Regions from separate parts of the Streptomyces sp. WP-1 genome, predicted to be linked through region 2. Evidence: riboswitches for the same ligand, from Rfam matches in the RefSeq annotation. Region 2 holds a riboswitch; the other holds the start of a gene.
What was found. Region 2 has a riboswitch for cyclic di-AMP ahead of QHG49_RS18580 (M23 family metallopeptidase). Riboswitches for the same ligand answer to the same signal wherever they lie in the genome.
Positions count from the first base shown of each region.

Region 1: another riboswitch for cyclic di-AMP. It lies ahead of QHG49_RS20790 (transglycosylase family protein); the one in region 2 lies ahead of QHG49_RS18580 (M23 family metallopeptidase).

Region 1 covers NZ_CP123923.1:4,734,359-4,739,020, forward strand. Annotated here, with positions in the region: gene QHG49_RS20785 (transglycosylase family protein) at 1-1,160, shown strand, start outside; cyclic di-AMP (ydaO/yuaA leader) riboswitch at 1,338-1,506, shown strand; gene QHG49_RS20790 (transglycosylase family protein) at 1,511-2,227, shown strand; gene eno (phosphopyruvate hydratase) at 2,772-4,061, shown strand; gene QHG49_RS20800 (septum formation initiator family protein) at 4,301-4,662, shown strand, end outside.
Region 2 covers NZ_CP123923.1:4,258,043-4,262,704, forward strand. Annotated here, with positions in the region: partial or broken gene QHG49_RS18565 (signal peptidase II) at 148-644, shown strand; gene QHG49_RS18570 (dihydrofolate reductase family protein) at 677-1,867, shown strand; tRNA gene QHG49_RS18575 (tRNA-Met) at 1,914-1,987, shown strand; cyclic di-AMP (ydaO/yuaA leader) riboswitch at 2,194-2,358, shown strand; gene QHG49_RS18580 (M23 family metallopeptidase) at 2,371-3,432, shown strand; gene QHG49_RS18585 (aldo/keto reductase) at 3,501-4,445, shown strand; gene QHG49_RS18590 (PrsW family intramembrane metalloprotease) at 4,496-4,662, opposite strand, start outside.

The sequences.
Region 1 (4,662 bases), 480 kb from region 2:
GTCGTCACCGCCGCCCCCGTCAGGCTCCGGCCCTCCTCGTCGCGGCCGGAGTGACCGGCTCCGCCATCGCCATCCCGCTGCTCGGCGCCGCCAGCGCCCACGCGGCCGACGGCACCACCTGGGACAAGGTCGCCAACTGCGAGAGCGGCGGCGCCTGGAGCGCCGACCCGGGCAACGGGTACTACGGCGGTCTCCAGATATCCCAGGACGACTGGGCCGCGTACGGCGGCACGCAGTACGCCTCCTCCGCCGACCAGGCCAGCCGCTCGCAGCAGATCGCCGTGGCCGAGAAGATCCTCAAGGACAAGGGCACCGCGCCCTGGGCCACCTGCGCCCTGCTGTCCGGACTGACCTCGAACTCCGGTTCGGTGAACGTCGATCCGGGCGTCAGCGGCAGCGGCGGCAGCGACAGCGGCCAGGGCGACGGCACCACCGACCCGTCCGGCCTGCCCGACTCCTCCACCCCGTCCGGCACGCAGAGCGGCGACCAGGACGGCGGCGGCACCGGCAGCGGCTCCGGCACGGGCTCCAGCACCGGTTCCGGCTCCGGGAAGGACTCCACCGACCCGTCCGGCCCGTCCGACCCCTCCGCCTCGCCGAGCCACGGTTCCGGCAAGCAGACCGGCAAGGACGCGAGCCCGCACCCGGGCGAGCACACCGGCACGTCCGGCACCGGCACGTCCGGCACCGGCACGTCCGGCACCGGCACGTCCGGCACGGGCACCCCCGCCCCGGACCCGTCCGACCCGTCCTCGTCGGACCCCTCCGCCCCGGGCACGCCGTCCGCGCCCACCGGCGGCTCCACGCCGTCCGCGCCGTCCACCGGCACCCTGGACAACCCCCAGCAGACCGTCGGCTCTTGGAACCTGGTCGACACCGGGGCCCTCACCGGCGGACGTCACCGCGGCGGCAACGCGGACGAAAGCACGGCAAACGGGCAGAACGACTCGACCGCCGGCCGCCACGCCTCCCGCGAGCCGGGCAGCTACACCGTCCGCCAGGGCGACTCGCTGAGCGTCATCGCCGACTCCCTTGACGTGAACGGCGGATGGCACACGCTCTACGCCGCGAACAAGAAGGTCGTGGGCGCCGACCCGAACCACATCACCGCCGGTCAGACCCTGAAAGTCGGTGACGAAACGGACGCGGACCAGGGCTAGTTGGCGCCCCACTTGATCGCTAAATGTCCGATTTGGTGAAAGTGTGGGATGAGTCTCAGAAGCCTTGATCGTCTTTGAAATTCCGCGGATCACGTGGCTACGGTCAAGGCCGCTCGTCACCACGAGCCCCGGCGGCCGCAACGCCGAATCCTGCCAGCGGCTGCCCGGGAACAGTCGTCGCGTCAAGCGCCGAAGGCAGGAGCGGGGGACCCAAGGTAAGTGCCGGGCCCGGCAGTTGATGCCGGACCGGCTCGGGGTGAAGCCACGCCTCCACGGGAGGGGTGGCCGGGCAACTCAACCGGCCCGAACCCGACAGCTCACCTCGCAGGCGTCGGTGAGGGGATCGTTCCATGCTGTTTTCCGGCAAGGGCAAGCACCGTCGTCCGTCCAAGGCCGTCCGCGTCGTCACGCTCGCCGGTGTCACCGGTGCCGCTGTCGCCGCTCCGCTGATGGCCACCGGCACCGCCTCCGCCGCCACCGCCTCCCAGTGGGACGCGGTCGCCCAGTGCGAGTCCGGCGGCAACTGGGCCATCAACACCGGCAACGGTTACTACGGCGGTGTGCAGTTCTCCGCCTCGACCTGGGCCGCGTACGGCGGTACCGCCTACGCGTCCACCGCCGACAAGGCCAGCAAGTCGCAGCAGATCACCGTCGCCGAGAAGGTTCTCGCGGCGCAGGGCAAGGGCGCCTGGCCGGTCTGCGGTACGGGTCTGAGCAGCACCCCGTACGGCGGCTCCGCCTCCACGACCACCCCGTCGGACAGCACCGCCACCCGCTCCACGGACGAGCAGGCCGCCACGCGCTCCACCCAGCGCACCACCCCGGCGCCGAGCAAGTCCACGAGCACCTCCACCGGCTCCTCCGCGAGCAAGACCGTCACCACCCCGACCGGCAAGAAGGTCAAGAAGGGTGACGGCGAGTACAAGGTGGTCAAGGGCGACACCCTCAGCTCCATCGCGTCCGCGCACCACGTGGCCGGCGGCTGGGGGAAGCTGTTCGACCTGAACAAGGACATCGTGGACAACGCCGACCTGATCTACCCGGGCCAGCAGCTCCACCTGAAGTAGTCCGACCCGAAGGGGTACGGCCCCCCGGTGCCGTACCCCCGATGCCCTGCCCCCAAGGGCCCGCCCCGTCCCCACGGGTGCGGGAGCCTCTCTCCGAGGCGACCGCGGACCCGCCGCGACAAGCCCCGAGAACCCGGCCCCCGGTGACCGCCCCCCAACGGCCCCAGGGACCAGCCCCCAGGGGCCAACCCCCACGGACCAGCCCCCCAGGGGCCAACCCCCTAGGGCTCACCCCCGGGGACCCACCCCCCCCACGGTTCTCCCGGCCCCCCGGCCCCCCGTCCCCCCAACCCCCCCCACCCCGGCGCGTTTCCCCCGTATGCGCCGGGGTGGGGTCTTGTGTTTTCCCGGCCTTCAGCCAGGTCTCATCCGCGAACCCCTTTGTTCCGGTGGTGAACAATAGGTACCGTCTGCATGTCCCCGTCGCCCACCAGACGGTCGGTCGGTGGCTGGCGACCCCGGGACCGTTAGGCTCTAGTCGCAAGGCGCAGCCGCACGGCCGCCGCCCCGCACTTCCAGCGTCACATCCAAGAAGGAGATGCTCGTGCCGTCCATCGACGTCGTCGTAGCCCGGGAAATCCTGGACTCCCGAGGCAACCCCACGGTCGAGGTCGAGGTCGGCCTCGACGACGGCAGCACCGGTCGTGCCGCCGTCCCGTCCGGCGCCTCCACCGGCGCCTTCGAGGCCATCGAGCTGCGCGACGGTGACCCCAACCGCTACCTGGGCAAGGGTGTCGAGAAGGCCGTCCTCGCCGTCATCGAGCAGATCGGCCCGGAGCTGGTCGGCTACGACGCCACCGAGCAGCGGCTGATCGACCAGGCCATGTTCGACCTGGACGCCACCGACAACAAGGGCTCGCTGGGCGCCAACGCCATCCTCGGCGTCTCCCTGGCCGTCGCGCACGCCGCCTCCGAGGCGTCCGACCTGCCGCTCTTCCGCTACCTGGGCGGCCCCAACGCGCACCTGCTGCCGGTGCCGATGATGAACATCCTGAACGGCGGCTCGCACGCCGACTCGAACGTGGACATCCAGGAGTTCATGATCGCCCCGATCGGCGCGGAGTCCTTCTCCGAGGCGCTGCGCTGGGGTGCCGAGGTCTACCACACCCTCAAGAAGGTCCTGAAGAACAAGGGCCTGGCCACCGGTCTCGGCGACGAGGGCGGCTTCGCCCCGAACCTCGGCTCCAACCGCGAGGCCCTGGACCTCATCCTTGAGGCCATCAAGGAAGCCGGCTACACGCCCGGCGAGCAGATCGCCCTCGCCCTCGACGTCGCCGCCTCCGAGTTCTACAAGGACGGCTCGTACCTCTTCGAGGGCAAGGAGCGCTCCGCCGCCGAGATGACGGAGTACTACGAGGAGCTGGTGGCGGCCTACCCGCTGGTCTCCATCGAGGACCCGCTGTTCGAGGACGACTGGAGCGGCTGGCAGGTCCTCACCGAGCGCCTCGGCGACAAGGTCCAGATCGTCGGCGACGACCTGTTCGTCACCAACCCCGAGCGTCTGGCCCGCGGCATCGAGGAGGGCTCCGCCAACGCCCTGCTGGTCAAGGTCAACCAGATCGGCTCCCTGACCGAGACCCTGGACGCCGTCGAGCTGGCCCAGCGCAACGGCTTCAAGTGCATGATGTCCCATCGCTCCGGCGAGACCGAGGACGTCACCATCGCCGACCTGGCCGTCGCCACCAACTGCGGCCAGATCAAGACCGGCGCCCCGGCCCGCTCCGAGCGTGTCGCCAAGTACAACCAGCTGCTGCGCATCGAGGAGATCCTCGACGACGCCGCGGTGTACGCGGGTCGCAGCGCCTTCCCGCGGTTTCGCTCTGCGAACCAGTAGGTACAGCGCTCTGCGAACCAGTAGGTACAGCGCTCTGCGAACCAGTAGGTACAGCGCTCTGCGAACCAGTAGGTACAGCGCTCCGCGAACCAGTAGGTACAGCAAGGGCTGACGCAGCCCGGGCCACCTCTTGGCCAGTCGTACGTACGTCCCCGTACCCGGTCCCGTACCGTGTCCGGGGACGTACGCACGTGTGCGACCGCCCGAGGAGGGCGTGAAAGGGGAGGCGGAGAGCCGACATGGCCGCAAGGGACCGGGACCGTTTCTCCACCGCGACCAGGCTGCGGCTGCTCGGCGAGCAGACGGCGGCCCGGGTCTACCGCTCGCAGACCAAGCGGCAGGCGCGCCGCTCACGGCTGACCGGCCGCGCCGCGCTGCTCGCGCTGGTGCTGTGCTCGCTGGTGGTCGCGCTCGCCTACCCGATGCGGCAGTACGTCTCCCAGCGTGCCCAGATCTCCGACCTCCAGCGGCAGCAGTCCGACGCCCGCAAGCGTGTCGAACAGCTGCGCGACCTCAAGGCGCGCTGGCAGGACGACGCCTATGCCGAGCAGCAGATCCGCAGACGTCTGCACTATGTGATGCCCGGCGAGACCGGGTACGT
Region 2 (4,662 bases):
AAATACGAATGCCGTTTTCCCGGGCCCCGGGAACGACTCCGGGAACACGGTGACGTCCCGCCCGACGGCCCGTACGCCGGGCGGGAATCGGGGAGGAGTACGAGGGCGGCGCCGAGCGAGTCGAACGGGAGCGCGACGCGGCGGCGGGTGCGGACGCTGTGGCTGGTGGCCGCCGTCGCCTACGCCGTCGATCCGGGGAGCAGGCCCGCGGTGGTCGCGGGCCTGGAGGGCCGGGCCCCCGTGCCGGTGCTCGGGTCCTGGCTGGAGCTGCGGGTGCGGCGCAACCCCGGCGCAATCCCGACGCGGCCTTCGGCATGGGCAGCGCGACGACCATCGTGGTCACCCTGGTCGCGATCGCCGTGGCCGCCGTCATCGTGCGGGTGTCGCGCCGGCTGGCCAGCACGCCCTGGGCGGTCGCCCTCGGCCTGCTGCCGGGCGGCGCGGTCGGCAATCCGACCGGCCGGCTCTTCCGCTCGCCGGGCGGCCTGCGCGGCGCGGTGGTCGGCTTCGTCTCGGTGCGCGACTTCAGCGTCATGGACCTCGCCGACTGGGCGATCACCGGCGGCGGCGTGCTGATCGTCGTCCTGTCCCTCACCGGGCACGACCTGGGCGACGCCCGCCGTCCCCAGGAGCAGACCGGCTGACCCGGAGCCGCACACTGGAGCCGATGAGCACCATGAGCGAGATGAGCACCGAGCGAGCCCTCCCCGAGTCCGCGCCGTACCCGTACGTGCTGCTGTCCGCCGCCGTCTCCCTCGACGGCTGCCTGGACGACACCGGCCCGGAGCGGCTGCTGCTGTCCGGACCGGCCGACTTCGACCGGGTCGACGCGGTGCGGGCCTCGGCCGACGCCCTGCTGATCGGTGCCGGCACCCTGCGGGCCGACAACCCGCGCCTGCTGGTCCGCTCGGCCGAGCGGCGCGCGGCGCGGCTCGCGCGGGGCAGGCCGGAGTACCCGCTGAAGGTCACCGTCACGGGCAGCGGCGACCTCGACCCCGGGGCCCGCTTCTGGCACACCGGCGGCGACAAGCTCGTCTACACGACCGACCGGGGCGCCGCGCGGGCCGCCCGGCTGCTCGGCGGCGCCGCCGAGGTCGTCGCGCTCGGCCCGGAGCTGGACTGGCGGGCCCTGCTCGGGCATCTGCGCGCCGAGCGCGGGATCGGCCGGCTGATGGTGGAGGGCGGCGCGACCGTGCACACCCAGCTCCTCCAGCAGGGCCTCGCCGACGAGCTGCACCTGGTCCTCGCCCCGCTGATCGTGGGCGATCCGGCCGCCCCGCGGCTGTTCGGGCCCGGCCGCTACCAGGAGGGCCGGCTGCGGCTCGTCGAGTCCCGCCGGATCGAGGACGTCGTCCTGGCGCGCTACGAGCCCACCGCGCCCGGCACCGGCCCGGTGCCCACCGCCGCCGACCGGCACTGGCTGCGCACCGCCTGCGAGCTGGCCGCGCTGTGCCCGCCCTCGGACACGGCCTTCAGCGTCGGCGCGGTCGTGGTCGCCGCCGACGGCACCGAGCTGGCCCGCGGCCACTCCCGGGAGGGCACGGATCCGGTGGTGCACGCGGAGGAGGCGGCGCTCGCCAGGACCGACCCCGCCGACCCCCGGCTGCCCGGCGCCACCGTCTACAGCAGCCTGGAGCCCTGCGCCCGCCGTGCCTCCCGCCCCGCGCCCTGCGCCGAGCTGATCCTGCGGGCGGGGGTGCGCCGGGTGGTGACCGCCTGGCGCGAGCCGGACACGTTCGTGGTGGCGGCCGACGGCACGGGGGTGCTGACCGGGGCGGGCGCCGACGTCGTCGTCCTGCCCGAGTACGAGCCCCTGGCCAAGGCCCCGAACCGGCATCTGGCGGGCGGACCCGGGGCCCCGTCGTAACCGATGTGCTTTCCACCCTGGTGATGGCGTACAGTAGAGACATCGCCGCGGGGTGGAGCAGCTCGGTAGCTCGCTGGGCTCATAACCCAGAGGTCGCAGGTTCAAATCCTGTCCCCGCTACTGATATCTCAGGGCCGGAATCCAGTTCATGGATTCCGGCCCTGAGTGTTTTCCGGACCCCGGAGACGGGGGTTGCCCGTAGTGACTGTCCGACCGCCCTGCGCACAGGTTTAATGATCAAGCCGAACGGCTTGGAAAGTTCCCCCCGGGTCTATTAACGTTCGATAACGCAGCGCGGTCGTCCCAGCCGTCACCCGCGACGGCTCCGTGCGCACGCGCCGAATCCCGCAAGGGAACCGGGGAACCACCACCTTGGGGTGAATCACGCGGACACCGCCGCGGACTCACACGAGTCCACGAGCGGTATACGCGCGTAGGAGACCTTCCTGCTCCGAACCCGTCAGCTAACCCGGTAGGCGGAGGAAGGAAAGGAGCGCGCCCCCGTGGCGTCCAACCGGCCTGCCCCAGAAACCCCGTTCGTGCCCGCTCAGCGCGAACCCGAGTCGTTCGGCCCCGGCCCCGGCCCCGCTCTCGACGACGACGGACCCTGGGAGGAGTGGAACCCCACCGAGGAGACCGTCGCCCCGGTCCGCGGCCGACACCGCGTCGCCAAGCAGCGCGGCGGCTTCGCCCGCAGCTCCACCGTCCTCGGCGTCGGTGTGATCGCCGCCGTCGGCGCGGGCGGCATCGCCGGCGCCGACACCGGCAAGCCGCCGGTCTCCATCTCGATGCCGGACATGCCGAACGTCTCGGTGCCGCACCTGTCCACCGTCGAACACTTCTTCGGTGACGACTCCACCGACGCGTCCAGGACCGAGACCGCCACCGCGCTCACCGACCTCGGGCGGACCACCGAGGGCGCCAAGGACAGCGGCGCCGGCGAGGCCCTGCGCAACCGGATCATGGCCCAGGCCGAGCAGCAGCAGGGCCAGGCCGACAGCAGGGCCACCGCCGCGATGGTCGCCGCCGCCCAGCAGCAGAGCGACGCCGCGGCCGCCAAGGCGGAGAAGGAGGCCGCCGACAAGGCCGCCGCCGCCAAGGAGAAGGCGGAGGCCGCGGCCAAGAAGGCGGCCGAGGCCAAGCGGCTGGCCGAGCTGGCCAAGCAGTACACGCTGCCCGTCGTCTCGTACACGATCACCGGCACCTTCGGGCAGCCCGGCGCCATGTGGTCCTCCGGCTACCACACCGGTCTCGACTTCGCCGCCCCCACCGGCACCCTGATCAAGGCCGTGCACGGCGGCACCGTCACCCAGGCCGGCTGGGCCGGCGCCTACGGCTACCGCACCGTCCTCACCCTGGACGACGGCACCGAGCTGTGGTTCTGCCACCAGTCCTCGATCAATGTCTCGGCCGGCCAGAAGGTCACCACCGGCGAGGTCATCGGCCGCGTCGGCGCCACCGGCAATGTCACCGGGCCGCACCTGCACCTGGAGGTCCACCCGAACGGGCAGGCCACCGCCGTCGACCCCGCGCCCTGGCTGCGCGACAAGGGCCTCAACCCCTGACGGAATCCGCGCGGATCTCCCCACCGGCGGCGGAATGCGATCATCCGCCGCCGGTGTTGATGTGAAGCATGACTTCTCTGCGCACACTGGGCACTTCCGACCTCGAGGTCTTCCCGCTCTGCCTGGGCGGCAACGTCTTCGGCTGGACCGCCGACGAGCAGACCTCCTTCGCCGTCCTGGACGCGTACACGGCCGCGGGCGGCAACTTCATCGACACCGCCGACTCCTACAGCGCCTGGGTCGAGGGCCACCAGGGCGGCGAGTCCGAGACCGTCATCGGCAAGTGGGTCAAGGCCCGCGGCAACCGCTCCGACGTCGTCATCGCCACCAAGGTCAGCCAGCACCCGCAGTACAAGGGCCTGTCCGCGGCCAACATCAAAGCCGCCGCCGACGCCTCCCTGACCCGTCTGGGCACGGACCACATCGACCTCTACTACACCCACTTCGACCAGCCCGAGGTGCCGGTCGAGGAGATCATCGGCGCGCTGGACGAGCTGGTGAAGGCAGGCAAGGTCCGGCAGATCGCCGCGTCCAACATCAGCGCCGAGCGGCTGCGGGAGTCCCTGGACTTCTCCACCCGCGAGAACCTGGCCCGCTATGTGGCGCTCCAGCCGCACTACAACCTGGTCTCCCGGGACACCTACGAGGGCCCGCTCCAGGACCTCGTCGCCCGCGAGGGCCTGTCCACGGTGCCGTACTTCGCGCTCGCCTCGGGCTTCCTGACCGGCAAGTACCGGCCCGGCGCGACGGTGGACAGCGCCCGTGCCGGCGGGGCCGCGAAGTACGCGGAGACCGAGCGCGGCCAGAAGGTCCTCGCCGCCCTCGACGAGATCGCCGCCGCGCACGACGCCCCGCACGCCACCGTCGCCCTCGCCTGGCTGGCCGCCCAGCCGACCGTCACCGCCCCCATCGCCTCGGCCCGCGCCCTGGAGCAGCTCCCGCCGCTGCTGGCCGTCGGCGACCTGAAGCTGACGGACGCCGAGCTGAAGAAGCTGACGGACGCTTCGGCGTAGGACACATCCGGGAGGGACCCGATCCGGGGGGGGGTGCGTATCCGGAGGGGTCACATCCGGTACGGGTTGTACGACGGGTACGGCGCACCCGGGTAGCCGTAGCCGGGCCCCGGGCCCTGCGCGTAGCCGTGTCCGGGGCCCTGCGGATACCCGTACCCGGGCCCGTGCCCCGGCCCCCGCACATACGCGTGCCCGTACGGCGCGGGTGCCCACCCCG